DNA from 2 places in the Martelella lutilitoris genome. Region 2 is predicted to be linked to the other one. Evidence: riboswitches for the same ligand, from Rfam matches in the RefSeq annotation. Region 2 holds a riboswitch; the other holds the start of a gene.
What was found. A riboswitch is a leader RNA that binds a small molecule or an ion and turns the genes downstream of it on or off. The one in region 2 is predicted to bind FMN.
Positions count from the first base shown of each region.

Region 1: another riboswitch for FMN. It lies ahead of JET14_RS09375 (DMT family transporter); the one in region 2 lies ahead of ribD (bifunctional diaminohydroxyphosphoribosylaminopyrimidine deaminase/5-amino-6-(5-phosphoribosylamino)uracil reductase RibD).

Region 1 is NZ_CP066786.1:1,970,038-1,984,659, reverse strand. It holds gene mazG (nucleoside triphosphate pyrophosphohydrolase) at 1-327, shown strand, start outside; gene JET14_RS09380 (esterase-like activity of phytase family protein) at 407-2,605, opposite strand; gene JET14_RS09375 (DMT family transporter) at 2,701-3,582, opposite strand; FMN riboswitch at 3,677-3,828, opposite strand; gene JET14_RS09370 (HU family DNA-binding protein) at 4,003-4,365, opposite strand; gene lon (endopeptidase La) at 4,489-6,906, opposite strand; gene clpX (ATP-dependent Clp protease ATP-binding subunit ClpX) at 7,148-8,425, opposite strand; gene clpP (ATP-dependent Clp endopeptidase proteolytic subunit ClpP) at 8,770-9,396, opposite strand; gene JET14_RS09350 (GGDEF domain-containing protein) at 9,648-10,871, shown strand; gene JET14_RS09345 (O-acetylhomoserine aminocarboxypropyltransferase) at 10,967-12,250, opposite strand; gene JET14_RS09340 (hypothetical protein) at 12,374-12,760, shown strand; gene JET14_RS09335 (CoA-binding protein) at 12,768-13,196, opposite strand; gene JET14_RS09330 (hypothetical protein) at 13,275-13,628, shown strand; gene poxB (ubiquinone-dependent pyruvate dehydrogenase) at 13,853-14,622, shown strand, end outside.
Region 2 is NZ_CP066786.1:442,601-457,222, reverse strand. It holds gene JET14_RS02140 (error-prone DNA polymerase) at 1-594, shown strand, start outside; gene JET14_RS02135 (putative bifunctional diguanylate cyclase/phosphodiesterase) at 797-3,040, shown strand; gene ribH (6,7-dimethyl-8-ribityllumazine synthase) at 3,078-3,509, opposite strand; gene ribB (3,4-dihydroxy-2-butanone-4-phosphate synthase) at 3,565-4,776, opposite strand; gene ribD (bifunctional diaminohydroxyphosphoribosylaminopyrimidine deaminase/5-amino-6-(5-phosphoribosylamino)uracil reductase RibD) at 4,773-5,804, opposite strand; FMN riboswitch at 5,908-6,069, opposite strand; gene JET14_RS02115 (DUF1428 domain-containing protein) at 6,149-6,523, opposite strand; gene JET14_RS02110 (MarR family winged helix-turn-helix transcriptional regulator) at 6,593-7,060, shown strand; gene uxuA (mannonate dehydratase) at 7,050-8,246, opposite strand; gene JET14_RS02100 (GntR family transcriptional regulator) at 8,390-9,085, shown strand; gene JET14_RS02095 (C4-dicarboxylate TRAP transporter substrate-binding protein) at 9,122-10,105, shown strand; gene JET14_RS02090 (TRAP transporter small permease) at 10,285-10,812, shown strand; gene JET14_RS02085 (TRAP transporter large permease) at 10,818-12,101, shown strand; gene JET14_RS02080 (phosphoribosyltransferase family protein) at 12,165-12,800, opposite strand; gene JET14_RS02075 (thermonuclease family protein) at 12,850-13,308, opposite strand; gene JET14_RS02070 (DUF1674 domain-containing protein) at 13,363-13,560, opposite strand; gene htpX (zinc metalloprotease HtpX) at 13,808-14,622, shown strand, end outside.

The DNA.
Region 1 (14,622 bases), 1.5 Mb from region 2:
ATCGGTTTCGACTGGTCGGAACCCGAGCCGATCCTCGACAAGTTCGAGGAGGAAATCGGCGAGCTGCGTCAGGCATTGACCAGTGGCGATCAGGCAAAGATCGCTGACGAACTCGGCGATCTCATCTTCGCCGCCGTCAATCTCGGTCGCCACGCCAAGACCGACCCCGAACAGGCGCTGCGCGGCACCAACACGAAATTCAGGCTTCGGTTCAATCATATAGAGCGGTCTCTTGAGAAAAACGGCGAAAGTCTCGACGCCGCGACGCTGGAGCGCATGGAAGCGCTCTGGCAGGATGCCAAGGCGATCGAACGCAGGCTGAAGTAGGTCGGAACGGAAAAGGCCGCAGCGCCTTCGCGCCGCGGCCTCTCTTTTCAGGAACGGGCCTATCGCCGGCCTCGTCTCGTTACATCTTCATCGGAACCGTGAAGAACAGCGTCTCGCCGGAGCTGTCATCCACGCCGTCATTGTCGGTCACGGCATAGGCCGTGCCGTCGGCAGCGATGGTGAAGCCCTCGATCTTGTCGACGACATAGCCGTTGGTGGCCGACTTCATCAGCGGCAGAAGGTCGACGACTTCCTGCTTTTCGACAACGGGAAGCTCCGAGCCGATCGCGGCCGGCTTCATGTCGGCAAGCGATACCTTGAACAGCTTCTTGACCTTTGCGGCCGCGCCGATCTGGTTGTCACGCTCGACGATATAGACGTTCTCGCCATTGGCTGTGATTTCCGAAAGGCCCATCCAGCCCTTTTCCGGCGTTTCCAGCGGATAGGAGACCGCGCCCCACGCGCCTGTTGCCGGCGTATAGGCCAGAAGCTTGACGAAGCCCTTGGCGTCATCGGCCCATTCGCGCTGCACGGCCATCCACAGCGTCAGATCATCGCCCTCGCCCACCGTGGTGATGCCTTCCATGCCGAAGCGCGTCTGGTTGGCAAGGAGTTCCTCCGGCAGGTCGATGGTTTCGGTGATCTCGCCTGTGCCGTCGATGTGGAGAACGGCGTGCGGCACGTCCTTGTCGGGATTGCCTTCAGACGCCAGCCAGAAGCCGCCATTGCCGTCGACGGCTACGCCCTCGAGGTCGAGCTTTTCGGCAGGCTCGCCATTGCGGGTCACGCGGATCGCGTCGGTGATCAGCGCCGGCTTTTTCGAAGCGTCGATGATGAAGACCGAGGGCTGGCCCGAATAGAAGCTGTCATTGACCGCATAGAGCTTCGAGGCGTCCGCCGGATCGGCAGCAAGACCGGAGAGCGCGCCGAAGCCGATCAGCGGATCGCGGGAGACGTCGGAAGCGATCTGCGGATAGTCCGCCTCGCCCTCTTCATAGGCGTAGAGCATCACATGGGCGCGCACGCCGCCGTCGGGGCCGAGGTCTTCCTCATTGGCGGTGACCAGCAGGTTGCGGGCGGGAATGGCGACGCCGCTTTCCGGTCCGATGCCGGACGGCAGAAGCTGGACCAGTTCGGGCGCATCCTGGACATTGTCATTGTAGACGCCGACGACAGAGCCGCGCTCGGACATGACGAAGAGGTAGTTGGTATCGCCATACTGGCCGACGATCAGGCCTTCCGGCTCGACGCCCTTCTTGCCGGCGCGCTTGTCCGGGAAGTGACCGATGGAGGCTACGGCGCGCTCGAAGGAAGCGCCGGCCTCATGCAGCAGTTCACCGGTATCGGAGAAGATCGAGAAGCCGCGCGAACCGCCCTTGTAGTCGCCCTCATTGGCGATGACGAAGCGGTCATTGTCGAGCCACTTGACGGTGTCGGGCTCGCGCGGAACGTCGTTCAGCGAACCGGTAAAGTCGAGCTTGCCGCCCTTCTCGGTGTCGATGCCCGTCAGGTCAACCGTGCCGGCGGAGAAGTGAGCCTTCACCGCGCCGGTATTGCCGTCGACAATGGCGATGCCGTTGTTTTCCTGCATTGTCACGACGATCTCGTTTTCGTCGTTGATGTCGATGAATTCCGGTTCCGGATCGCTCGGCGCGGTCAGTTCCTCAAAGCCGGTCATGGCGACGTGTTTGGTCGTAGCGCAATCGGCAACACCGTCCTTCAGCGAGATGATCACCAGGTCGCCGGCAGGCATCTGCGGAATTTCGCCGTCGTTCAGGTCCTCGTCGCGCTCGTTCTCGATGGCGACGGCCACGATCGAGCCATCGGGAGACACGGCGACCGAATCGGGCTGGCCGCCGAGGTCGCACTGCGCCTCAAGGGTCTTCGACGCGATGTCGATGACGCCGAGGAAGCCGGAGGGCGCGGTGAAGCTTTCCGAGGTGTTGACGCCGACAAAGGCCTTGGCACCGGAAACGGCAACCGAGGTCGGTTCGCCCTCAAGCTTGATGGTGCCGGCGGCCTTCGGCGCGCGCGGGTCGGCAATGTCGATGAAACCGACGGCTTCAAGCGGGCTGTCGGAATAGACGAGCATGTTGCCGTCCTCGGTCGCGGTGATGATCTCCGCAGAGGTGGCGCTCGCGGCGTCCATGTCTGCCGGAAGGTTTTCGTTGACGGCGAAAACGGCGATGCGATTGAAGACCGGGTCGGCGGATGCCGGAATGGCGGCCGATGCAAGAAGCGCGGCGGTAAGCGCCGCACCGGAAAGGCGCAGTTTCATGGGGTTCCCTCCTGGGATTGAAATACCGGAGGGTTGTGCGTCATGCCCGTGACAGGATGATTACGTCTTGATGACGCCGGCATGACAGATTTGTCTCAGCGCTCCCGCCTGCGCTCGATCATCATGATCGAGAGCGACGCGCCGAGGATCATCAGTCCGCCGACCCAGAACAGCGTGTCGGGCGAAAATCCGAAGACCAGCCAGCCGCCGAGCACGTTGAGCGGCAGCTTGAGGTCATCGAAGGGCTGGACGTAAGCTGCATCCGCGCTGGAATAGGCAAGTGTGAGGAAATACTGCGCCAGCACCGTCATCAGCCCGAGCGCCAGCATGATCCAGATGGCGTCGCCCATGGGCACGGCGAAACCGCCGCCGACCGCGACCAGGGCGTTAATCGGCGTCAGCAGCATCAGCAGCCAGACGGTGATCGATTCCGGCCGCTCATGCGCCGTCAGCTTCTTGGTGATCAGCGATGTTCCGCCCCACAGCAGCGCGGAGAGAACCGGCAGCAGCGCCGCCCAGGTGAAGCTCGCAGACCAGGGCTGGAGGATCAGCAGCGCACCGGAAAAGCCGACGGCCGTCGCGATCCAGCGCGACGGACCGACGCGTTCGCCCAGAAACAGCTTGGCGCCAACGATGATGAAGAAGGGCGACGTCATCACCAGGGCGATCGCCTGGCTGATCGGGACGGACTGAAGACCGAACACCCAGGCCTGCACGCCGAGCGCGGAAAGCGCCACACGCGCTATGTGCTGACCGGGATAGGCCGTGCGCATGACTGCAAGCCCCGTGCGCCACAGATAGGGAATGGCGAACAGCAGGGCGATCCCATACTGCCAGAAGGCGACGGAGGAGGACGCAAAGCCCATCTTCATGGTCAACTGCTGGATCAGCACATTGCCTGCGGCGTACACCACGCCGGCAAGCACCATCCAGAATGCGCCGGTCAATGCTGGAGAACGATAGATTGCCTTGCCCATACGGTCTCGATCCTTCACAGCGCTCAAGGCGCACCGAATGCGGGACGACGCATGGTTGCCGCGGGCCATCGGCGAAAACCGGACCCGCGTCAGCCTGCATTCTCTTCCTTCCGGACTTTGACCGTCGGCTCCGGTTTCGCACCGGATCTGCTGACCCTTTCCCGCGCTCTGCGGGAAGGCGCTCGCGGGCTTGCGTCGGAAACGCTTACCGCCGGTGGGGAATCTCGCCCCGCCCCGAGAATGTGCCGCAGAAAGCCCTGCTCGCTGCGGCGATTTGTCGGCTCAGATGTAATGAACTGCAGGGGGTCCGGCAAGTCTTATCTGTGAGCCGGCTTGGTAACTGTTCGTCAACAATACAGACAACAAAAAACCCGGAGCGGAACGCTCCGGGTCAACAGCCTGTCAGAAGACGGCGGATGCTTAAGAGTTGCAAGCTTCCTTGAGACCCTTGCCGGCCGTGAACTTCGGAACGTTGCGCGCCGGAATATCGACCTCGGCGCCCGTCGACGGGTTGCGGCCCTTGCGCGCGGCGCTGTGCGAAACAGTAAAGGCGCCGAAGCCGGCGAGGCGCACTTCGCCGCCGTTCTTCAGTTCGCCCTGCACGGCGTCGAATACGGCGTCGACAGCAGAAGCGGCATCGGTTTTGGACAGACCGGCCTTTTCGGCAACGGATGCTACGAGTTCACTCTTGTTCATGTTTCCACCCTTTCTCAAATGGTTCGAAACGGATCTCTTGTTTCTCGGGCCCCGGCGACGCTTTGACCGACACCCGCTGACATTCAAAAGCCCTGCGTTTCAAGGAATTGCAATAGGCTTGGGGCAATTTGTACGGAAAAGGCCGACCAAAGCGCGACCTCAGGGACCCCTTTTCCACAGGAGCCCCTGAAAAGTGGCGATATTTCGGCCTTAATGCGCCACGGTCTTGTTCGATTCGGCGTCCGATTCATCGGCGGACATGGACACCGGATCGGTCTCCGGGTCCCACTCGATCGGCTGCGGCATCTCCAGAAGGGCATGCTGCAGGACCTCGCCCATGCGTGACACGGGCACGATCTCCAGGCCGTTCTTCACATTGTCCGGGATCTCCGGAAGGTCCTTGGCATTCTCTTCCGGGATCAGCACCTTGGTGATGCCGCCCCTCAAAGCCGCAAGCAGTTTTTCCTTCAACCCGCCGATGGGCAGAACACGTCCGCGCAGCGTGATCTCACCCGTCATCGCCACGTTCTTGTTGACCGGAATACCGGTCATCACCGAGACGATCGCGGTGGCCATGGCGACGCCCGCCGACGGTCCGTCCTTGGGCGTCGCGCCCTCCGGGACATGGACGTGAATGTCATTCTTGTCGAACATAGGCGGCTTGATGCCGAAGTCGACAGCGCGCGAGCGGACATAGGATGCCGCCGCCGAAATCGACTCCTTCATGACGTCGCGCAGATTGCCCGTCACCGTCATGCGGCCCTTGCCGGGCATCATCACGCCTTCGATCGTCAGAAGCTCGCCGCCGACCTCCGTCCAGGCAAGACCGGTGACCACGCCGACCTGATCGTCGCCTTCCGCCTCGCCGTGGCGGAAGCGCTGTACGCCGAGATAGTCCTCGAGGTTGTCGGCCGTGATATGGACGGCAGTCTTGTCGCCCTTGACGATCTCGGTCACCGCCTTGCGGGCAAGTTTCATCAGCTCGCGCTCAAGGCTGCGCACGCCCGCCTCGCGGGTGTACTGCTGGATCGTCCGCGTCAGCGCGGCATCATCGACCGAAAACTCTTCCGGCTTCAGCGCATGCTCGCGGATCGCCTTCGGCAGCAGATGGCGCCGGGCGATTTCCAGCTTCTCCTGCTCGGTGTAGCCGGCAATGCGGATGATCTCCATGCGGTCCATCAGCGGGCCCGGAATGTCGAGCGTATTCGCCGTGGTGATGAACATCACGTTGGACAGGTCATATTCGACTTCCAGGTAATGATCCATGAAGGTCGAGTTCTGTTCCGGGTCCAGCACCTCGAGCAGAGCCGAGGACGGATCACCGCGGAAATCTGCGCCCATCTTGTCGATCTCGTCGAGCAGGAAGAGCGGATTGTTCTTGCCGACCTTCTTCATCGACTGGACGATCTTGCCGGGCATCGAGCCGATATAGGTGCGGCGATGACCGCGGATTTCGCTTTCGTCGCGAACGCCGCCGAGCGCCATGCGCACATATTCACGACCCGTCGCCTTGGCGATCGACTGGGCAAGCGAGGTCTTGCCGACGCCGGGCGGGCCGACGAGGCAGAGGATCGGCCCCTTCAGCTTCTTGGCGCGCGCCTGCACCGCGAGGTACTCGACGACGCGTTCCTTGACCTTCTCGAGGCCGAAATGATCCTCTTCGAGCACCTTCTCAGCAAGCTTCAGGTCGCGCTTGATCTTCGACTTGGTATTCCACGGCAGGCCGGTGAGCCAGTCGAGATAATTGCGCACCACGGTCGCTTCCGCCGACATCGGGCTCATATTGCGGAGCTTCTTCATCTCCGCCTCAGCCTTTTCGTGGGCTTCCTTGGTGAACTTCGTCTTCTTGATGCGCTCCTCGAGCTCGGCCATCTCGTCGCGGCCGTCCTCGCCCTCGCCGAGTTCCTTCTGAATGGCCTTCATCTGCTCATTCAGGTAGTATTCGCGCTGGGTCTTCTCCATCTGCCGCTTGACGCGGGTACGGATGCGCTTTTCGACCTGCAGAACGGAGATCTCGCCTTCCATGAAGCCGAGCGCCTTTTCCAGACGTCCCTTGACGCTGGTGGTTTCCAGCATTTCCTGCTTCTCGGTGATCTTGATCGCAAGATGCGAGGCAACCGTGTCGGCAAGCTTCGAGTAGTCCTCGATCTGGCCGGCAGCGCCGACAACCTCGGGGGACACCTTCTTGTTCAGCTTCACATAGTTCTCGAACTCGGAAACCACCGAGCGGGCCAACGCCTCGATCTCAACTGCATCTTCCTCCGGCTCGCCGAGCATCTCGGCATTGGCCTCGTAGAAGTCGTTCTCCAGGCGCACGTCGCCGATGGCCGCACGCGCCTTGCCCTCGACCAGAACCTTGACGGTTCCGTCGGGCAGCTTCAGCAGCTGCAGCACATTGGCGATCGTGCCGATGCGATAGAGCGCATCGGGTTCGGGGTCGTCATCGCTGGCGTTGACCTGGGTGACCAGCATGATCTGGCGGTCGGCATTCATCACCTCTTCCAGGGCGCGAATGGACTTCTCGCGACCGACGAAGAGCGGAACGATCATGTGGGGGAAAACCACAATGTCACGCAATGGCAACACCGGGAACGCAGCATTTTCCGCTGCAGGCGCGTTCTGCGTCATGTCTTTTTCCTTTCAGGCAGCCCGGCGGTTAACCGGGCATTGACGGACTGCTGGGAGACAGTCCGAGCGTTCTTTTCAGTTGTTGCGGAACAAGTGGCGCTTTGAAAGGCCGATTTCAACCTTTGCCCCGTTTTCGAAGGAACAACGGGCCAGCGCAGGCGTTGGATCAGGTTCGCCGTCAGAAACGACGAAGGCAGGGACCCTGCCCTGCCTTCCCAGTCATGCCTGCCCGACGCCAGGCCTATGCCGAGGCGTTCGCCTTGTCGTCCGAGCGATTGGCGTAGATGTAGAGCGGCTGAGAGGTTCCGGAGACCACTTCGTCCGAAATCACCACCTCGCGCACGCCCTTCATCGCCGGCAACTCGAACATTGTGTCGAGCAGGATCTTCTCCATGATCGAGCGCAGGCCGCGCGCGCCGGTCTTTCGCTCGATGGCCCTGCGGGCAATCGCTGTCAGGGCATCTTCGTGGAAGGTCAGTTCGACGTCTTCCATCTCGAAAAGACGCTGATACTGCTTCACCAGAGCGTTTTTCGGCGCCGTCAGAATCTGGACAAGGGCTTCCTCGTCGAGATCCTCCAGCGTTGCAATCACCGGCAGGCGACCGATAAATTCGGGGATCAGCCCGAACTTGACCAGGTCCTCCGGCTCCAGGTCACGCAGCACGTCGCCCACCTTGCGGTCGTCGGCCGCCTTCACCGAAGCGCCGAAGCCGATCGACGTGCGTTCGCCGCGCGCGGAGATCACCTTGTCGAGGCCGGCAAAGGCGCCGCCGCACAGGAACAGGATATTGGTCGTATCGACTTGCAGAAATTCCTGCTGCGGATGCTTGCGGCCGCCCTGCGGCGGCACGGAGGCAACCGTGCCTTCCATGATCTTCAGCAATGCCTGCTGCACGCCCTCGCCCGAGACGTCGCGGGTGATCGACGGATTGTCGGACTTGCGCGAAATCTTGTCGACCTCGTCGATGTAGACGATGCCGCGTTGGGCGCGCTCGACATTGTAGTCGGCCGACTGCAGCAGCTTCAGAATGATGTTCTCGACATCCTCGCCGACATAGCCGGCCTCCGTCAGCGTCGTCGCGTCCGCCATGGTGAAGGGCACGTCGATGATGCGGGCCAGCGTCTGGGCAAGATAGGTCTTGCCGCAGCCCGTCGGGCCGACCAGCAGGATGTTCGACTTCGACAGTTCGATGTCGGAACTCTTGGAGGCGTGAGACAGACGCTTGTAGTGGTTGTGCACCGCCACCGAGAGAATACGTTTCGCATGGCTCTGGCCGATCACATATTCGTCCAGAACGCCCATGATTTCCTGCGGCGTCGGCACGCCGTCGCTCGACTTCACCATCGAGGTCTTGTTCTCCTCGCGGATGATGTCCATGCACAACTCAACGCATTCATCGCAGATGAATACGGTCGGGCCAGCGATCAGCTTGCGGACTTCGTGCTGACTCTTGCCGCAAAAGGAACAATAGAGCGTGTTCTTCGAGTCACCGCCATTGTTACCGCCGACTTTGCTCATTATCACTTCCTTCCAGTCAGCCGTTCCTTCATGTGAACGGCCTCATATTTTCGCTTCCACCGCACGTCCAAATGCTTTCAAAACATCAGGGCAACAAAACGACGCGGCAGATTTACAAGGCAACAGGCGCAAACGCGAAACAACGCCATAACTCCAAAAACCGGGATAACATCTCCGGTTTTCCATACTATTAACGGCTTCAGCACCGGTTTAAAGCCAAAAAACGCAATCGTGATCCCGAATCGCCTTCAATGCGCATCCGGTTCCGTGTCACGCCGAAAGCATTCCGACCGACGCGGGAGAGCGCCGCTCGATAACCGATACGTCGGATTCCTGGCTGAGGATCAGTTGCCGCCCTCGATTTCGCTGCGCGATGTCATGACCTTGTCGATCAGGCCCCATTCCATCGCCTCGCCGGCATCCATGAAATGGTCACGATCGAGCGTCTTTTCAACCTCTTCGTAAGTCTGTCCGCAATGGCGGACATAGACCTCGTTGAGGCGGCGCTTCATCTTCAGGATATCGCGGGCGTGGCGTTCTATATCGGATGCCTGGCCCTGGAAACCGCCGGAGGGCTGGTGCACCATGACCCGCGCATTCGGCGTGGCAAAGCGCATGCCCTTTTCGCCGGCGGCCAGCAGGAGCGAACCCATCGAGGCCGCCTGGCCGATGCACAGCGTCGAAACCGCCGGGCGGATGAACTGCATCGTATCATAGATCGCCATGCCGGCGGTCACCACGCCGCCGGGCGAATTGATGTAAAGCGCGATTTCCTTCTTCGGGTTCTCCGCCTCGAGAAAGAGGAGCTGGGCGCAGATCAGAGATGCCAGATGATCCTCGACCGGACCGGTCAGGAAGATGATCCGCTCCTTGAGCAGGCGGGAATAGATGTCATAGGAACGTTCGCCGCGATTGGTCTGCTCGACAACCATGGGCACAAGCGCCATCGCGGTATCTACGGGATTTGTCATGTCTGTCCTTCGGCCGGCTGATCGGAACCGTTTTCAATCGAATCTTTCATTGCTCTCCTACATAGAGTGCCAGACCCGGTCACTTCAAGAGATGGATTGCGTCACCGCGCCGCAGTTGGCGGCGGCTTGCCTGCCGCGGCGCGGGATTTGGCCCGGAAGCAAAGCCGGGAAGATTACGGCATCCAGATTTAAATCGTTTAACTTCAGAAATGGTCCATGGCGAAATGTGGTGCCTCCGCGGCAGGACGGGTATGAACCCGCACCGTGTTGTTGAATTCTGGGAGCGGTCTTCGGCTTTGCACTATAATCTGACAGCCGTTCTTGCCTGGGCGGCGGACTGCATTCTGCTCTCCGTCCTGCTTTTGCCGCTCTGGCTGCGCAACAGGGACCGACTGTTCATCCTGCTCTGGTCGGCAGCGCTTGCCCTGATGGGGCTCGGGCTTCTGGGCCTGACCTATGTCACAGCGAACGCACGGCTTTTGCTTGCATTGCCGGTTGCCGCGCTTGTCAGCGCCGAAGCGCTGTCGGCGGCAGGCCTGCTCTCGCTTTACGGCAAGGACCGGCCGCTCCGCTTCACGGCGCTTTGCGTCTGCCTCTGGTTCGTCGCCTTCGTCCTCTTCAGCCTGTCCGCACTCGGGCCTGTCGCCGCCGTCGCCAGTTATTGCCTCGCCGTCATCGCCATTGCCGTCTATGTCCCGCACTTCCTTTTCCGCCATGCCGCATTCGAGGAGGTGCGCTTCCATCTGGCCATTCCGGCGATTTTCCTGCTCGAAGCCCTGTCGGCTCTCGCCGTCGCAGTCTTCTATGTCTTGGAAAAACCGGCCGTTCTGCATCAGGGCACGCTGACGTCGATCACGCTGGTCGCGGGCTTCGTGCTGTTTTCGGCGAAGGTCTGCCTGGCCGTCTGGCTGTCGATCGAAAAATACGAATTCCACCTGAGGAAACTCGCATTCCATGATCCTCTCACCGGCATTTTCAACCGCCGAGGCTTTTTCGAGAGGATCGGCGAGCGTCTGAAAACCGCCGCGCCCTCCGACCTTTTCGCCTATCTGGCGATCGACATCGATCATTTCAAATCGGTCAATGACCGCTTCGGGCACAGCGCCGGAGACGTCGCGCTCATCGCATTCACGCAGACCGTGGAAGAAGAGGTCGGCCGGACGCATCTCTTCGGCCGGACCGGAGGCGAGGAATTCGCCGTCTTTCTAAAGGTCGACAATGTTCGCACGGCGACCGGCCTTGCCGAGCGAATCCGGGGCCGGCTCGCCGATGCCGGTCAACGCCAGGCTGCCGGCTCGTCGCCGCTGACCGTCAGCATCGGCATCGCGGTTCAACCGGGGGCCGGATTCAACCTGGAGAGAATGCTCTCGCAATCCGACCAGGCGCTCTACGAGGCCAAGAACGGCGGCCGCGACCGCATCATTGCCTACGGGCCCGAAGAGACGCCGGCGCCGGCGGACCGGCTTCAGGCGTGACTGCTTCCGCGCGGTCCTGTGGATAAGCCTGAACGAAAAACGGGCGACCCTGTGGATCGCCCGTACTCGGCATCGTCTCCGGCTTCGTCCGTCCGTCAGATCCTGGCGAAGGCCTGCTCGAGATCCGCAATGATATCAGCAAGATCCTCGATGCCAACCGAAAGGCGCACTACATCCGGCCCGGCGCCGGCGGCAACCTGCTGTTCCGGCGTAAGCTGTGCATGGGTTGTGGATGCGGGGTGGATAACCAGTGACTTGGTGTCGCCGATATTGGCCAGATGCGAGAACAGTTCAAGCGCCTCGACAAAGGTCTTGCCGGCCTCGTAGCCGCCCTTCAGGCCGAAGGTGAAGACGGCGCCCGCGCCCTTCGGCGAATAGCGCTGCTGCAGGGCGTGGTTCTCGTCGTCCTCAAGCCCCGGATAGCCGACCCAGGCCACCTTGTCCGACTGTTTCAGCCACTTGGCGACGGCAAGCGCGTTGTCGCAATGGCGCTGCATGCGCAGCGGCAGCGTCTCGATACCGGTCGCGATCATGAAGGCGTTGAACGGCGAGATCGCCGGTCCGAGGTCGCGCAGGCTCAGAACGCGCGCGCCGAGCGCAAAGGCCATGCTGCCGAAAGCCTCATGCAGCACGATATTGTCATACTCGACCCGCGGTTCGCTCAGCATCGGGTAACGGCCGGATTTCGACCAGTCGAAAGTGCCGCCGTCGACCAGGATGCCGCCCATGGAATTGCCGTGGCCGCCCAGGAACTTTGTCAGCGAATGCACGACGATATCGGCGCCGTGTTCGATGGGCCGGACGAGATAGGGCGATGCCATGGTGTTGTCGACGATCAGCGGCAGGCCGTAATCGTGCGCGACCTTGGCGATCGCGGCGATGTCGACGAAGGTGCCGCCGGGGTTGGCAAGGCTTTCGATATAGACGGCCTTGGTGCGCTCGTCGATCTGGGCGGCGAAGCTGTCGATATCGCCGCTGTCGGCCCAGCGCACGGACCAGCCGAAATTCTCGAAGGCATGGCCGAACTGGTTGATCGAACCGCCATAAAGCCGGCGCGCGGCGACGAAATTGTCGCCCGGCTGCATCAGCATGTGGAAGGTCAGAAGCTGCGCGGAATGGCCCGAGGCGACCGCGAGCGCCGCCGCGCCGCCCTCAAGCGCCGCCACGCGCTCTTCCAGAACCGCCGTGGTGGGGTTCATGATGCGCGTGTAGATATTGCCGAATTCCTTCAGCCCGAACAGCGCAGCGGCATGATCGGAGCTGTTGAAGACGTATGACGTGGTCTGGTAGATCGGCGTCGCCCGCGCATTGGTCGCGGTGTCGGGCGCCGCTCCGGCGTGGATCGACAGCGTCGAAAAGCCCGGTTCTCTGTTGTCCATCAAGTATTCCTTCCCTGTTCTGCGGACCGTCCATAGATCTTCCGGCCGGTCCTGTTTTGATCAAGATCAATGTCGCCTTTTATACAAACGTCAATATCGCTGTCGACCAATAGGAGCATCGCAATGGACGTTCTGACTGAGGACAATCGCGCCGGCGACCGTTATGCCGATTGGCGCGACGCCGCCCATTTCGAAGGCGAAGAGGCCGCCCTCCTGGCTTTTCTCCAGCGGATCGCCGAAGAGGACATTGCCACGGCCGAGCCGCGCGACGCCAGCGAAATGAGCGAAATGATGAAGGCGCTCAACATCGATCCGGTGGAGGCGGAATTCCAGTATCGCCGCCTTTATTACGGCATGCAGGCCAATTGCGCGGGCTGCCGCGCGAAAGAGCGCTGCCGCAATGATCTGGCCTGCTGCACGGCAGACCGACATTTCCGCGAATATTGCGAGAACGCCGAGATCCTGAGCGAGATGCGCGCCGATCCCGACCTGCTGCGCTTCGAAGGCTGAGCCGGCCTCAGCCGATCAGCCGCGGATATTCGATCGCCGGGCACCGGTCCATCACCACGTCCAGCCCCCTCGCCCGCGCTTTTTTCGCAGCCTCCTCGTCGACGATATCGAGTTGCATCCAGATCACCCCGGGCGGCGGATCGAGCGCCAGCGCCTCGTCCACAATGCCGCCGACATATTCGGATGCGCGAAAGATATCGACCATGTCGATGGCGCCGGGGATCGCGGCAAGACTTTCATAGACGGTCTCGCCATGAATTTCTTTTCCCGCAAGCCCGGGATTGACCGGCACCACCGCGTAACCCTTCGACAGCAAGAAACCCATCACCCGATGGCTCGGGCGTTCCGGTTTCGGCGACGCGCCGACAAGCGCGATGCGTTTGACCGAGCGCAGAATGTCACGAATTTGTGCATCTTTTTCCGCAGGTTGCGTCATGGTGCTGAAATTCTCCTTATGGTATAAAACCCTGGTGCATGAGCATGGAGGAGCCCCGACAAGGGCATTGGGTAGATCATGAAGCTTTTTCTCGCAACAGCAATGCTCCTGGCAGCGGCCGGTTCCGCAACGGCGCAGGAGCCGATCAATCGTTACGACATTCAGGACATGACCTGCAATCAGGTCCACGGCATTCTTGACCGCGAGGGCGCCGCCATCCTGCGTTATCCGTCGCCGAGCGGCAGCGGCCGCATCCTCTATGACCGCTACGTCGACAGCCCGACCATCTGTTTCGGCCAGGGCGGACATGCCGTGCAGCGGGTCGTGCCGACCAGGGACACCAAGGGTTGCCCGACGCTCTCCTGCAGGCCCGGCCCGCCGGAATGCGACACGCTCGGCTTTGACATGTTCTATTGCGACAATGACAACTGAACGCTTCGCCTGATCAGCGCTTCAGGCCCAGGCTCCGGTAGCCGGGCTCTTTCGGAAAAACGACGCCAGGGCTTCACCTCCTGTCGATCGGTTGTTAAGCTTTTGCTGATCTCCGATGGTCTTTTCTCAAGCTTCGTCATAAGCGGAGCCGGATGATCGCTCCGGCAGATGCAGGCGCCCGCTGCCGGTTCCTCCAGGACGCCAGGCAAGGAAAAGAGCTATCCATGGCAGAAAGCATCGCACATTACATTGCCCGCTATCTCGGCGCGGCAGGGGTGAAACGCATCTGGGGCGTGACCGGCGATTCGCTGAATGGCCTCAGCGACAGCATCGGGCGGCTGAAGACGCTTGAGTGGATGGGCACCCGCCATGAGGAGGCAGCCGCCTTCGCCGCCGGCGCGGAGGCGCATCTTACCGGCGAATTGGCGGTCTGCGCCGGTTCCTGCGGGCCCGGCAACCTGCACCTGATCAACGGTCTTTATGACTGCAACCGCAACCACGTTCCCGTCCTTGCGATCGCCGCCCATATCCCGTCCTCCGAGATCGGCAGCGGTTATTTTCAGGAGACCCATCCGCAGGAACTCTTCCGCGAATGCAGCGTCTACTGCGAATTGATCTCCTCGCCCGAACAGATGCCCTATGTGCTCGAAGTCGCCATGCGCACGGCAATCGCGAAGAAGGGCGTCGCCGTCATCGTCCTGCCGGGCGACGTCGCGCTGAAGGACATGCCGGGCGATACGGCAATCCGCTGGAATGCGCCGGTCGAGCCGGCCATGACGCCGCCCGAGGCGGAGATCGACAGGCTCGCCGAACTGCTGAACAACGGCAGCAATATCACGCTTCTGTGCGGCGCAGGCTGCGCCGGAGCCCGCGACGACGTCCTGGCCCTTGCCGAGGCATTGCAATCGCCCATGGTGCACGCCATGCGCGGCAAGGAATTCATCGAATATGACAATCCCTATGATGTCGGCATGACGGGGCTGATCGGCTTTTC
Region 2 (14,622 bases):
CCGCTGCCGCTCTTTTCCGACCCGATCGACGGCGAGCACATAAGCGAACCGGATGTGATCCTGCCGACGATGAATCTCGGCGAACAGGTGGTGGAGGACTATGTCGCCACCCGCATGAGCCTGCGCGCCCATCCAATGGAGCTGCTCCGCCCGAAAATGCCCGGCCTGACGCTACATTCGGCGCTGGCGACAACTGCGGAAAAACGCGTCAGCGTCGCGGGCCTCGTCATCACCCGCCAGCGCCCCGGTACGGCCTCCGGCGTCATCTTCCTGACGCTGGAAGACGAAACCGGCGTCTCCAACGTCATCGTATGGAAAAAGGTCTATGAACGCTTCCGCCGCACGGTGATGGGCGGCCGCCTGCTCAAAGTCACCGGAAAGCTGCAGCGCGAAGGCGTGGTCGTCCATGTGATCGCGGAGACCATTGAGGACTGTTCCTGGCGCCTCTCGGAACTCGGCCACCCGATGGACGACGCCATCGGCATCACCGACCCGAAGGCCGACGACACGCCCAGACGCCCGAAACTCCAGCCCCGCGCCCACCACCCGCGCGAACAGGCCAAGAAGCTGTTCCCGAGCCGGGACTTTCATTGAGCCATGCTGCCTGGCGAACCAAGGGCGACCACCTCCCGAAATGACACAGGAACCGGCGCGGCTCAAAGCTGCCCCTGTGTCATCTGAAACACTTCCCAAGACGTAAAGATGCTTCGGTTCGGACAACGGTTCAGGTTCGCCTTGTGCGGCGATGCGCCTTTGCGCATAGTTTTCGTCCCGAATACGATGATCGGCTTCGACAATGAATAACAAAAGACAGGTAAAAAGCCGCTCTCGGTTTCTCCTGACGCGCGCAGCGCCCGCCCTGGGGCTCACGCTGCTGATCGGCCTCGGCGTTCTCGCCCTGCTGAACTGGGCCGGGAAGGAGGCGGATAAGGCGTCCCATGAACGGCAGGCGCGGCTCGTCCGGCTCGTGATCTCCCAGTTGCAGTCCGAAGTGGCCCATGACCAGGAAAGCGCGACGGTCTGGGACGATGCGGTCATCGAGGTCCGTGCCGGCAATTTCACCTGGATCGACGAAAATCTCGGCACCTGGATGCACGACTATTTCGGCTTTGACGGCGTCTATATCCTCGACTCTTCCGACCGGGCGCTTTACGCCTTCACCGATGGCGCCATGGCGAGCCAGTACGCCTATGACGCCATTCAAAGCGAGGTCGAGCCCCTTGCCGAAGAACTTCGGGCCAAGCTGATCGCCGGCGACGACGGCCAGATCAACGAACTGGACCTGACACCGGGCGTCTCCGATCTGGCCGTGATCAGAGAGCATCCCGCCGTGGTCAGCATCAAGCCGATCGTTCCCCATTCCGAATTCGTGCAACAGGAGCCGGGCCAGGAATATCTTCATGTCGCCATCCGGTTTCTCGACGGCAGCCTGATCGAGGAGCTCCAGAACGATTACATGTTCGAGGCCCTCCACTTTTCATGGACGCCGGACGGCTCCAACCAGCCACTCACAACCAGCGAAGGCAGAACGATCGGCTATTTCGTCTGGCAGCCCTACCGGCCCGGATCCGCGGTCATGGCGCGCGTGATACCGGTGCTGATCGTCCTCATCGTTATCGCGCTCGCCGCGATTACGATCTTCCTGACGATCCATGACAGCCGGTCGCGCAGACTTGAGGAAAGCGAGGAACGCATCCGTCACCTGGCGCTGCATGACCCGTTGACCGACCTCCCCAACCGGCTGTCCTTCAACGAGAACGTCGACCGTCGCCTGGCCGAGAGGCCGGTCGCACCACTGGCGCTTCTCTACCTCGATCTCGACAGGTTCAAGCAGGTCAATGATACGCTCGGCCATCCGGCGGGCGACGCGCTGATCAGGGAATTCGCCCTGAGGCTGCAGGCGATCGTTCGACGCGACGACCTTGTCGCCCGCGTCGGCGGAGACGAATTCACCGTCATGCTGAACGGAAAGGGCGGCGACGAGGAGATCGGCGCGCTCTGCCGGCGCATGGTGGAAGCCGCGCGCGAACCGTTCCATATTGCGGGAAATACGGTTTTCCTCGGCGTCAGCATCGGCGCCGCAATTTTCCCGCGCGACGGGGCTGACCGCGTCAACCTGCAGCGCAAGGCGGACGTGGCACTCTACTATTCGAAGATCGCCGGCCGGGGGCGCTGTTCCTTTTTCTCCGACGCGATGGACAAGACGCTGGGCCTGCGGCGAAGAACCGAGATGGATCTGAGAACCGCGCTCCTCGGCCAGAATCAGCTCTCGGTCTATTACCAGCCGGTCCAGTCCGCGCTCACGCGCCGGATCGTCGGCTGCGAGGCGCTGCTGCGCTGGCACCATCCGGAGATCGGATGGGTATCGCCGGAACTGTTCATTCCGATTGCCGAGGAAGCCGGGCTGATCGAGGATATCGGCCGGTTCGCGCTGACGAAGGCATGCGCGGCCGCGGCGAAGTGGCCTGGCCTTTCGATCGCCGTCAATGTATCGGGCGTCGAACTCTCCGATCCTGCCTATGCCGGAAAGGTCGAGCAGGTCCTGCTCTCAAGCGGGCTCGCGCCGGCGAGGCTCGAACTCGAGATCACCGAGTCCGTGGCGACCGAGGTAACAGGGGCCGTGGCCGAAAACCTGGTTGCGCTGCGCGAGCGCGGCGTGCGCATCGCCATCGATGATTTCGGCACGGGCTTCTCATCGCTTGGTCGCCTGAAGTCGCTGAATGTCGACAGGATCAAGATCGACAGGTGCTTCGTCGAGGGCTTGAAGGAAAACGCCAAGAGCAAGGCCGATGACAAGGCCATCATTCGCGCGATCATCGATCTTGCCCACGCCCGGAACCTGCGGACCACGGCAGAAGGCGTGGAGACGCGCGCGCAGGACGATGCGCTGACCGCGATGGGATGCGACGAACTCCAGGGGTTCCTCTACGCAAGGCCGATGCCGCTCAAGGACATGGACCTGCTGCTCGGCATTCATCGCAACGCGACGGGACGCGGCACGGCCGCCTCAGACGGAACGGATTCCGGCGCGTCTGTTTAACGGCCGGGCCGCCGCCAGGCGAAGCACGTCGTGACCGTCAGGCCTTTGCCAGCGCCTCCAGCGCCTCAACGCAGGCGGCCGCCGCCTCGCGGCCCTTGTTGTGTTCGTCATCGGCGGAGCGCTCGAAGGCCTGGATCGCGGTATAAGTGGTCAGGATGCCGAAGGAGACCGGCATGCCGGTCTCAAGCTGAACCTGCATCAGCCCGTGGGCGGCGGCCTCCGAGATGTATTCGAAATGGGCCGTCTCGCCCTTGATGACCGCGCCGATGCACACGATGCCGTCATAGTTTCCGCTTTTGGCAAGCTTCCTGGCGACCAGCGGCGCCTCGAAAGCGCCCGGCACGTCAAATATATCGGTCTCGGCGAGCGTGACGCCGCGCTCGGCAAGCTCGGCCTTTGCGCCGTTCAGAAGGCCGCTGGTGACCTTCTCGTTGAAACGGGAGATGACGATGGCGATACGGTGGGACACGGAATAATTTCCTTTGTGGCTCAAATGGAGGCTTACGGGAGAGTCGGCGCGGCGTTCACGGCAGGAGATGGCCGAATTTCTCGCGCTTTGCCGAAAGATAGGTTTCGTTGAAGGGGTTCGAGGCGGTAATCAGCGGCACGCGCTTCTCGACATGCAGGCCTGCCTTTTCGAGCGCCTCGGGTTTTTCCGGATTGTTGCTGAGAAGCCTGAGACGCGCGATGCCCAGGCTTTTCAGGATATGGGCCGCGGCATGATAGTCGCGGGCATCCGCCGGCAGGCCGAGCGCGACGTTGGCGGCATGAGTGTCGAGGCCTTGCTGCTGCAGTTCATAAGCGCGGATCTTGTTGGCAAGGCCGATACCGCGCCCTTCCTGGCCCTTCAGATAGACAATCACGCCGCCCTCCGCGCCGATCAGCGTCATCGCCTGCTGAAGCTGTTCTCCGCAGTCACAGCGCAGCGACCCGAAGACATCGCCGGTCAGGCATTCGGAGTGGACGCGCACCAGCGGCCGGTCTCCGAGCGGCCCCTTGACCAGCGCCAGATGCTCCGTCCCGTCGATCAGGCTCCTGAAGGCATGCGCCTCAAAACCGGCAACCGCGGTCGGCAGCGACGCCCGGGCAACCTCCTCGACCAGGATTTCGGTGCGCAGCCGGTATTCGGCGAGCTCCCGGATCGTCAGAAGCGGCATGTCGTGGGTTTTAGCGAAGACCTCGAGATCGGGCCGGCGGGCCATTTCGCCGTCATCGCGCATCACTTCGCAGATCACGGCCGCCGGATTGAGGCCGGCAAGGCGGGCGAGATCGACGGCACCTTCCGTGTGCCCGTCGCGGGCAAGCACCCCGCCGTCCGCCGCGCGCAGCGGAAACATGTGGCCGGGCGAAACGATGTCGGCGGACGTCGCTTGCGGATTGGCGGCGGCGGCAATGGTCAAGGCGCGCTCGGCCGCCGAAATGCCGGTGGTGATTCCCTCGGCCGCCTCGATCGAGACGGTAAAGGCCGTGGAATGCCGGGCACGGTTGTCGGCCACCATCGGCTTCAGGCCGAGCCGGTCGACCTGCTTGCCGGTCAGCGTCAGACAGATCAGCCCGCGGGCGTGTTTGGCCATGAAGTTGACGGCCGCCGGCGTGGCGAAGTCGGCGGCAACGACGACGTCGCCCTCGTTCTCGCGGCCCTCGTCGTCAACCAGCAGCACCATGCCGCCGGATTTCAGGGTTTCGATCGCCTTCTCGACGGAAGAGGCGGTCAGATTGCGTTCCATTCTTGTCATTCTTCTTCTCCGGGCAGAAAATCCGCCTCGTCCGTTTCGTCAAATTCGGGATTGCGATGGACGATGCGCACGCGGTCGGGATGGCCCTTCTGGATGACAACATGTTCGTCCCAGAGACCGCCGTCGAGCATGGACGCAGCCAGCGAAGGGCCGGCTTCCACCAGCACTTCCAGCACGCCGCGACGTCCAAGTTCAACGAGCGCCTCTTCCAGCGTCCCGGGCCGGATGATGGAAAAGCCACGCGCGCCGGCCTCGGCCATATAGGCCTCCGGCACACGGCCACGCCGGTCGAGAATGGCGAGGACGCGCTCCTTGCCGGGAAAATCGCGCACGCGCCGGACGGTGAGTTGTGGGTTGTCGGCAAGGACGGTGCCGGAACCGGTGAGGATCGCGTCGGCGCGGCGGCGCAGGCGGTGGGCAAGCGTGAGCGAGGCGGCCGAGGTAAAGGTCTTCGCGCCGGCAGGCGGCGCCATGCCGCCCGTCTCGTCGAGCGCCTGTTTTACGGTCACCCAGGGCAGACCCGTGAACGCGCGTTTGGTAAAGGGCGCGACCAGCCGGCTGGCGCGAAGCGCGAGTTTTCGGGAGCGGCCATCCGGCAAATCGGCCGCGAAGGTGACGGAAAGCCCGGCGCCGGCAAGGCGCGCGGCCCCGCCGCCGACGACCGCGGGGTTCGGGTCCGGCCAACCGATGACGACGCGCCGGGCAGACGTTGCCAGAATGGCATCGGCGCAGGGCGGCGTGCGGCCGTGATGATTGCACGGTTCGAGCGTGACGACGACGGTGTGGATGCGGTCGGCAACGCCCGCCGCGCGCGCGGCAGCGATCGCTTCCGCTTCCGCATGCGGCATGCCGGCCTTTCTGTGAAAGCCCTCCGCAATCACCATGCCGCCTGCATCGAGCAGCACGCAGCCGACCGGCGGGTTGGGCGCCGTCGCCCCGGCAAAGCGTTGCGCCCCATCCAGTGCGCGCGTCATCGCCGCCGCAAGAACGGCCGCATTCAAACTGTCTGTGGCGGGGTGAATGCCCATGCCTTCGCCTCATCAATCAAACAAGACGCCATGCAGGGCAAAAAGCGAAGAACGAAACGCGGACTGCGCCCGCAGTGCGGGATACAGGACACACGTCGCCATGCGCTGTTCTCTTCCATCCGGACTCTAACCGTCGGCTCCGGAGTCACACCGGATCTGCTGACCCTTGATCTTCCGGGAAATCCCTTCGATCAAGGCGCTCGCGGGCTGATGCACAAAGGCAATTACCGCCGGTGGGGAATTTCACCCCGCCCTGAGAACGTCGCCGACCGGACTTCCGATCGACGCGATGAATTTAGGCAAGCGATCCGGAAATGACAAGCGCCAATTTCGCCGACAGTCCGTCACCCGGTCTCGCCCGTCATTGCGACGGGCCCGTTTTCGGAGAAGAAGAGGTCGAACCCGCCATAGATCATCCGCGACCCGTCAAACGGCATTTCGGTCATCTCCGGATCGTTCATCAGCGCGCCCCAGGCTGCGTTGCGGATATCCTTCGACGGCCAGACGACCCAGCTGAACACCACGGCCTCGCCCTCTTCCTTCTTCAAGGCCATGTTGAACGAAGTCACCTTGCCGTCCGGCACATCCTCTTCCCAGCACTCGACGTAGGAAAGCGCGCCATGCGCCTTGAACTTCGCCGCCGCCTTCTGGCACAAGGCGTAATAGGCCTCTCTGTTGTTCACCGGCACCGGGGCCAGGAAACCGTCCACATAGGTCATGCGCATTCCTCCCGTGTCTTGACTCAGTCGCAAACGGATTTTACGTTGATATCAACATAAGGCACATCGATGCGCGAAAGTCTACCCCTGTCCGTAACGCTCGAGGTTCGTGACCGCTGCCTGTGCCTCTACCTGCAGCGGGCGGCACGGGCGGTTGGCCGGCATTTCGACGAGGTGCTGCGCCCGCTCGGCCTGACGAACGGTCAATATTCGCTGCTGATGGCGCTGAACCGGCCCGAGCCGCCGCGGATCGCCGAAGTGGCGATGGTGCTCGCCATGGACCGCACCACATTGACGGCGAGCGTCAAGCCGCTGGAGCGGCGCGGCCTGCTGAAGAGTTTCCAGGACCCCGAGGACAAGCGCGTCAGGCGGCTGAAGCTGACGGAGGCGGGACTGGATCTGCTCGAGCGCGCCGTGCCGGTCTGGCGCGAGACCCATGACCGGCTCGATGCGGTGGTGGTCGATGACCTGCCCCGGCTGCGCGAAAACCTGCTCGCGCTGACTTTCGCGCTGCCGGAGGATGACGTCAGCGGCTGAGGGCGGCGGCGATGCCGCGCAGCTCGGCAAGCCCTTTCAGGCGGCCGATCGCCGGATAGCCCGGCTGGGCCTTTCGGTTCAGGTCGTCGAGAATGTCGAGGCCGTGATCGGGACGGAACGGAATGTTCCAGTCGGTCCGCCCCGCCTCGCGGCGCCGCTTCTCCTCCGCAAGTGCTGCGGCAACGAGCGCCACCATGTCGGTGTCGCCGCCCAGATGTTCCGATTCGTAGAACGATCCCTTGATGTCGCCGGTCTCGCGGTGAACATTGCGCAGATGCAGGAAATGCACCCTGTCCCCCAACCGCTCCATCATGCCTGGCAGGTCGTTGTCAGGCCGCGCGCCAAGCGAACCGGAACACAGCGTGATCCCGTTTGCCGGGATATCGACCGCCTCCATCATCGCCTTGTAGTCGGCTTCCGTCGACATCACGCGCGGCAGGCCGAGCAGGCCGAAGGGCGGATCATCCGGATGGCAGCAAAGCCTGAGACCGAGTTTCTCGGCAACGGGCGCGACCTCTTCAAGGAAGGCGATGAAGTTGCTACGCAGCCCGTCCGGCGACATCGCGGCATATTCTGCGAGATGATGGCGGACATCTTCCAGCGTAAAACTCTCGGCAGCCCCCGGCAGACCGAAGACGATGTTCTTCGCAAGCGCCTGCCGGCGCTCTTCATCCATACTGGCAAATCGGCGCGCGGCCTCCTCGCGGATATCCTCGGGAAAGTCTTCCGCCGCCCCTTCGCGCTTGAGGATGTGAATGTCGAAGGCGGCGAAATCGGCATAGTCGAACCGCATGCATGTCGCCCCCGTCGGCAGGCGAAAGGCGAGATCGGTGCGGGTCCAGTCCAGCACCGGCATGAAATTGTAGCAGATCGTCTCGATCCCGGCGGCGGCGAGGTTCCGGAGGCTGACCTTGTAGTTGTCGATATGCGCGCGCCACTCGCCTTTCTGTTTCTTGATCTCTTCAGAAACCGGCAGACTTTCGACCACCTCCCATTTGAGGCCGGAGGGGCTTCCGTCGGCCATGACGGACAGCTCACGCTGACGTCCGGCAATCTCTTCCGGCGTCCAGACCGCGCCGGTGGCCACATGATGGAGCGCGGTCACGACGCCCTCGACACCCGCTTGCAGCATGTCATCGATCGACACGCGGTCCAAAGGCCCGAACCAGCGCCACGTCTGCCTCATTGTTCTCTCCCTGAGCGAATTCGTTACCTGGAACGAACCTAAACGAAAAGGCCCGTCCGTCTGAAAGAGATCACTAGCACCAAAACAAAGTGTTGACTAGTATGGAAGTATGGTGCACGATAAAAACATCGGGAGGGCAAGCCATGCTGCCAGAAACAATCGCCACAAAGATTGCACCGGGCGCACCAGTCGGGTCGCAACTGCACGGCATTTTGCGTGAGCTGATCATCCACAATGAGTTGCCTCCGGGCTCGCGCCTTTCGGAATCGGAACTGGCGGCCCGCTTTGCTGTCAGCCGCCAGCCGGTGCGCGAGGCGTTCATCAAGCTCTCCGAGGAAGGCCTGCTGGAAATCCGTCCGCAGCGCGGCACCTTCGTGCGCCGCATTTCGCAGGCGGCGGTAATGGACGCCCGCTTCGTGCGCGAGGCGATCGAGGCAGACATCGTCAAACTCCTCGCCGAAAAGCCCGATGCCGGGCTCGTCGAGGAACTGAGATTGCAGCTTCAGGAGCAGAGAGAGGCGGCGACCACGGATGCCGACCGCTTCATCACGCTCGACGAGCTGTTTCACAAGACCCTTGCCGATGCCGCCGGCAAGGCAAGGGCCTGGGCGCTTATCGAGGGGCTGAAAGTGCAGATGGACCGGGTTCGCTACCTGAGCCTTCTGCGCTTCCCCATGGTCAAGCTGACCGCCCAGCACACAGCCATTGTCGACGCCATCGGCGCCGGCGATCCTAAGGCCGCCGAACGCGCCGTTCGCGGCCACCTCAGGGAGATCCTCAGCGATCTTCCGGAAATCTTCGAAGAAAAGCCTGAGTTTTTCGACCCACCGGGGCGTTAGGCCCCAAACCCTTGAACGTCTGATTGGGAGGACGACATGACGCATTTTTCCAAACTGGGCAGCATCGCGCTTGCGGGTCTCGCCGCAAGCCTTCTCGCCGGATCGGCCCTTGCCGCCGATTACACACTGAACGTCAATACGGCGCTCGCCACCAACGATCCGCTCTACAAGGGCCTTGAAGCTTTCCGCGACAATGTCGCCGAAGCCTCCGACGGCGCGCTTGAAGTCCGCCTGTTCCCGAACTCGCAGCTCGGCCCCGATGAGGACGTGCTCGAACAGGCCCGCGCCGGCGCGCCAGTCGCCGTCGTCGTCGATGGCGGTCGCCTCGCCGTCTTCGTCAACGAGTTCGGCGTCCTTGGCGCGCCGTATCTCGCCAATGGCTATGAGGGCATCCGCAAGGTCGTCACCTCGGACATGTTCGACGGCTGGGCCGAAAAGCTCCATAACGATGCCGGCCTCGATGTCCTGAGCTTCAACTGGTGGCAGGGTGAGCGTCACCTTCTGACCAAGAAGCCGATCAACGGGCCGGATGACCTTTCCGGCGTGCGCATGCGCACCCCCGGCGCGCCGGTCTGGACCGGAACGATCGAGGCCATGGGCGCGACGCCGACCCCGATGCCCTGGGGCGAGGTCTATTCGGCGATCTCCTCCAACGTCATCGACGGCGCAGAAGCCCAGCTTCCCGCCGTTGTCGGCGCCAAGCTCGACGAGGTGATCACCAACATCACGCTCACCGGCCATATCAACCTGATCACCGGTCTGATTACGTCCGCCGCCTGGGTCGATTCGCTGCCGGAAAACCTGCAGACGGTCCTGCATGAGGAAGCGCTGAAGGCCGGCGACATCGCCTCCTACGGCACGCAGGACGCACTGGCGAGCCTGCAGCAGCAGCTGATCGACAATGGCGTCGCTGTCGAGGAAATCGACGTCGCGCCGTTCAAGGAAGCCACCGCCGTCGTCTATGACGACCTCGGTTATGGCGATCTGCGCGACCAGCTTCAGGCCATCGCCGCGCAGTAGAAGGCCTCAAGGCCAACTCGCCGATGACGGATCGCGGCATGCCGCGATCCGTCCGCCCGGAAAATGCCGGCGCACGCCGCAAAGACGGCAGCGCTCGCAAAACAAGCAAAACAACCGCGCGCGAGCATTCAGGGCGGATCAAAGCCTCAATGCTCCCAACCCTGACTGGAGGGGCCACCATGCCCGGTTTCCTCGCAAAAATCGAATTCGTCGCCGGCGCGATCCTGCTCGCTGTGATCACATTTCTGGTGTTCATCGCCGCGACCATGCGCTTCTTCGGCCATCCGCTGATCTGGTCGGTCGACCTGGCGCAGCTTCTGTTCATCTGGCTGTGCTTCATCGGCGCAACCCGCGCCATGCGCGAACGCGGGCATCTCGGCGTGGACTATCTCGTCCGCCCCTTCCCCTATCGCTACCGGCTCGCGCTTGAAACTGCCCTTTCAGTCCTTTTTGTCTCCTTTCTGCTGCTTCTGGCGGTCGAGGGCTATGATCTGACCATGCTCAACAAGGAACGCCAGTTCGGCGATTCGGGTCTTTCCTATGCCTGGGTCACGATCGCCGTTCCCGCCGGCTGCGTCATGCTGACGATCTCGATCATCGGCAATCTGGTCCAGGCATGGCGAAGCGCGAAGGGCGAGCGAATGCTCGTCTTCACCCGGACCGCCGCCGAGGAAGAAGCGGTCATCGAAACCGGCGCGGCGGAGTAACCACCATGGCCCTTATCGGTATTGTCTTCTTTGCGCTGATGCTGCTTGGCGCGCCCATTGCCTTCGCCATCGGCATTTCGGGCTTCACCTTCTTCCTGACCTCCGACATCATGCCGGTGTCGATCGGCGTGCAGAAGATCGCCACCGTTTCCCAGAGCTTTCCGCTTCTGGCGGTGCCCTTCTTCGTGCTTGCCGGCCACCTGATGAACGAGAGCGGCATCACCGACCGGCTGTTCACCTTCTCCAAGGTCGCCGTCGGCTGGATGGCGGGCGGCCTCGCCCAGGTCTCGATCATCCTTTCCACCCTGATGGGCGGCGTGTCCGGCTCCGCGGTCGCCGATGCGGCCATGGAAGCGCGCGTGCTCGGCCCGCAGATGATCTCGAACGGCTATTCCAAGGGCTACTCCTCCGCCGTCATCGCGATCTCCTCGCTGATCACCTCGACCATTCCGCCGTCGATCGGCCTCATCCTCTACGGTTATGTCGGCCAGGTCTCGATCGGCCGCCTGTTCATGGCCGGCATCGTTCCCGGCATCCTGATGATGACCTTCCTGATGGTCGCCGCCTGGCTTGTTGCCCGCAAGCGCGGTTATGTCATGAAGGAAATGCGCAAGCCGACCGCGCGCGAACTGGGCGCCGCGGCATGGGGCGCCAAATGGGCGCTGCTCTTTCCCGTGCTCCTGATCGGCTCGATCCGCGGCGGGCTGTTCACGCCGTCGGAAGTCGGCGCCTTTGCCGTGGTTTACGCGATCCTGATCGGCGTCTTCGCCCACCGGGTGATGACCTTCGAGGCGATCAAGCGCGCCTTCGGTCACGCCATCTCGGACATCGGCCTGATCATGCTGATCATCCTGATGTCGGGCATGGTCGGCTTTGCCATCATCTTCCTGCAGGTGCCGCAGTCGGTTGCCGGCTTCATGCTGGAAAGCCTCGCCAATCCGGTGCTGATCGTCGCCGTCATTCTGATCGGCCTGTTCATTGCCGGCCTGTTCTTCGAAAGCACGATCCTGGTGCTGCTGCTGACGCCGATCCTCGTGCCCGTGGTCGTCAAGGCAGGCGTCGATCCGGTCCATTTCGGCATCCTGATGATGACCATCGTCACCTTCGGCTCGATGACGCCGCCGGTCGGCGTGGCGATGTTCACGGTCTGCAGCCTGCTCGACACCAAGGTGGAGGAATATGTGAGGGAATCGCTCCCCTTCATCGCCGCCGTCTTCGCGCTCATCTGCCTGCTGCTGTTCGTGCCGGGGATCGTCCTGTTCCTCCCGAACCTCATGTATGGCGGATAGCCTCATCCGCCCTTGAGGAAGACCGCTGACCGCGCCGGAAACGGCGCGGCTTTTTTTATCGGCCTAAAGGGTCTCCGGCCGCGCGACCCAGCGGCCGTTGTCGCCCGGTTTGAATTGCGGAATATGGGCAAGGCCGCGCACCAGGGCCGCGTCGGGTCCCAACACACCCTCCCACTCCCGCGCCTCCGTCAGGATCACGCCGAGCCCGACGACGTCTCCGCCGGCCTTGCGCACCAGTTCGACCGAACCCTTCAGGCTCGAGCCGGAGGCGACCACATCATCGACAACCACAACCCGCTTGCCCTTGAGCAACGGTACGGCGCGGTCATCGAGAAGCAGGCGCTGCTCACCCTTTGACGTGATCGAGGTGATCTTCTGCTCGAGCGCGGACCCCAGATGCACCTTGGGCGATTTCTGCAGGATGACATAGCGATCGAGCCCGAGCGCGCGGGTCACCTCGATGGCGACCGGAATGCCGAGCGTTGCCGCGCCGACGACGATATCGGGTTCCATCGGCGATAGTTGCGCCGCAAGCTTCTTGCCGCAATGTTCGCCAAATCGGACGCCAAGGTCGATCACCATCATCAGCGATATGGCAAGGTCCGGCTTGATCGCAACAAGCGGCAGCGTGACAGTAAAGCCTGACACCGAAACGGCGTGGGTCTGCTCGGTAACGACAGGGGCAAAGGATTGGGTCATGAGAACTCCGGGAGGCATCTGAAAACCCGGTTTTACGCCAGCTTCGGTCTCAGGACGAGGGGCAGAGGAAGTCCGGCTTGCGTCCGCCATCGTAGGAAACGGCAAAACCGCCTTCGAGAAGCAGGCTGGAAAGGTCGCGGTCATCCGGCAGGGCCACGTCGGCGACCACGCGGCCGAAATACTTGTCGCCCGCTATCTGTCGAAGCTGGACGGTCTCGCCTGCACGAAGAAGCGAAATGACATAATCCTTGGCGATTGATGCCGCCTGACGTTCGGCCGCGCAGGACGACCTGAGCTCCGGCGTGTCCACGCCGCGGATCCTCACCGAGGTTTCCACGATCTGCCCGGGCCAGGGTCGCGCCTCGACCACGATCGTGTCCCCGTCGATGACGCGCACGATCTCGGCCCGCACCGGCCCGGCATAAATGTCCCCCGCGCGGCCAGCGGCAGGCGCGATCAGGCAGGCGACAAGGACCGCCGTCAGGAGTGAGCGTACAGAATGATTCATAAAAAGGAATTTATTCCTTTATACAGAGGATGGCAATAGGAATTACCACCTACATCAGAAGTCGATCGCGCGACCCTTGATTTCCCAGTCGCCGTAGCGGGCCGGATCGAGGCCGCCGCGCCCGCCATGTTCCTTTGCCGGACGCGCTTCTGAAGAGGCGGCGCGGCGACGCTCCTCCGCCTCGGCCAGCGCCCGCTTCGCCGCCTCCGGCAGATTGGCGCGGCGCTTTTCCTCTGGATCGACGGCCGGCAACTCAGAACCCGCCGTAAGCGCCGCCAGTTCCGCCGCAGAGGGCGCTGCCTCGCCGCGGGTTTCTGCTTTGGCTTGGGTCTTTCCGGTCTTGTCGTCGTGGCTCATGTCACATTCTTCCTGCCATGCCTGCAAACGGATGCGGCGCAATATTGATATGCAATCAAACCTGCCCCATCTATTGTCCAGTCCTGCATATAAGCGGACTTTGCGGAAAGTTTAAGGTCCCTTCGCTCCCGGAGACAGAGAAATGAACCTCGTTCGCACTGCCATGCTGATAGCCTTCATGACGGCGCTGTTCATGGCGATCGGCTTCATGATCGGCGGCCGCGGCGGCATGATGATCGCGCTGATGATCGCGGCCGGCATGAACATGTTTTCCTACTGGAATTCGGACAAGATGGTGCTGCGCATGTATGGCGCGCGGGAAGTCGACGCTTCGACCGCGCCGGAATATTACAATCTCGTGCGCGAGCTCTCTGAGCGCGCCGGCCTGCCCATGCCAAAGGTCTATCTCTACGACAACCCGCAGCCCAATGCCTTTGCCACGGGCCGCAACCCGCAAAACGCCGCCGTCGCCGCCTCGACCGGCATCCTCAAGATGCTCTCGCGCGAGGAACTGGCCGGCGTCATGGCCCATGAGCTCGCCCATGTGCAGCATCGCGATACGCTGACCATGACGATCACGGCGACGCTCGCCGGCGCGATCTCCATGCTCGGCAATTTCGCCTTCTTCTTCGGCGGCTCGCGCGACAACAACAACCCCTTCGGGTTCGTCGGCGTGCTGGTCGCCATGATCGTGGCGCCCCTGGCCGCGGCGCTGGTGCAGATGGCCGTCAGCCGCACGCGGGAATATTCCGCCGACAAGCGTGGCGGCGAGGTGTGCGGCAACCCGCTGTGGCTCGCCTCGGCGCTGAAGAAGATCGCCCACGGCAACGAGGTGATCCATAACGAGCGGGCCGAGCGCAATCCGGCAACGGCGCACATGTTCATCATCAATCCGCTCTCCGGGCAGAACATGGACAACCTGTTCTCCACCCACCCGAACACGGAAAACCGCATAGC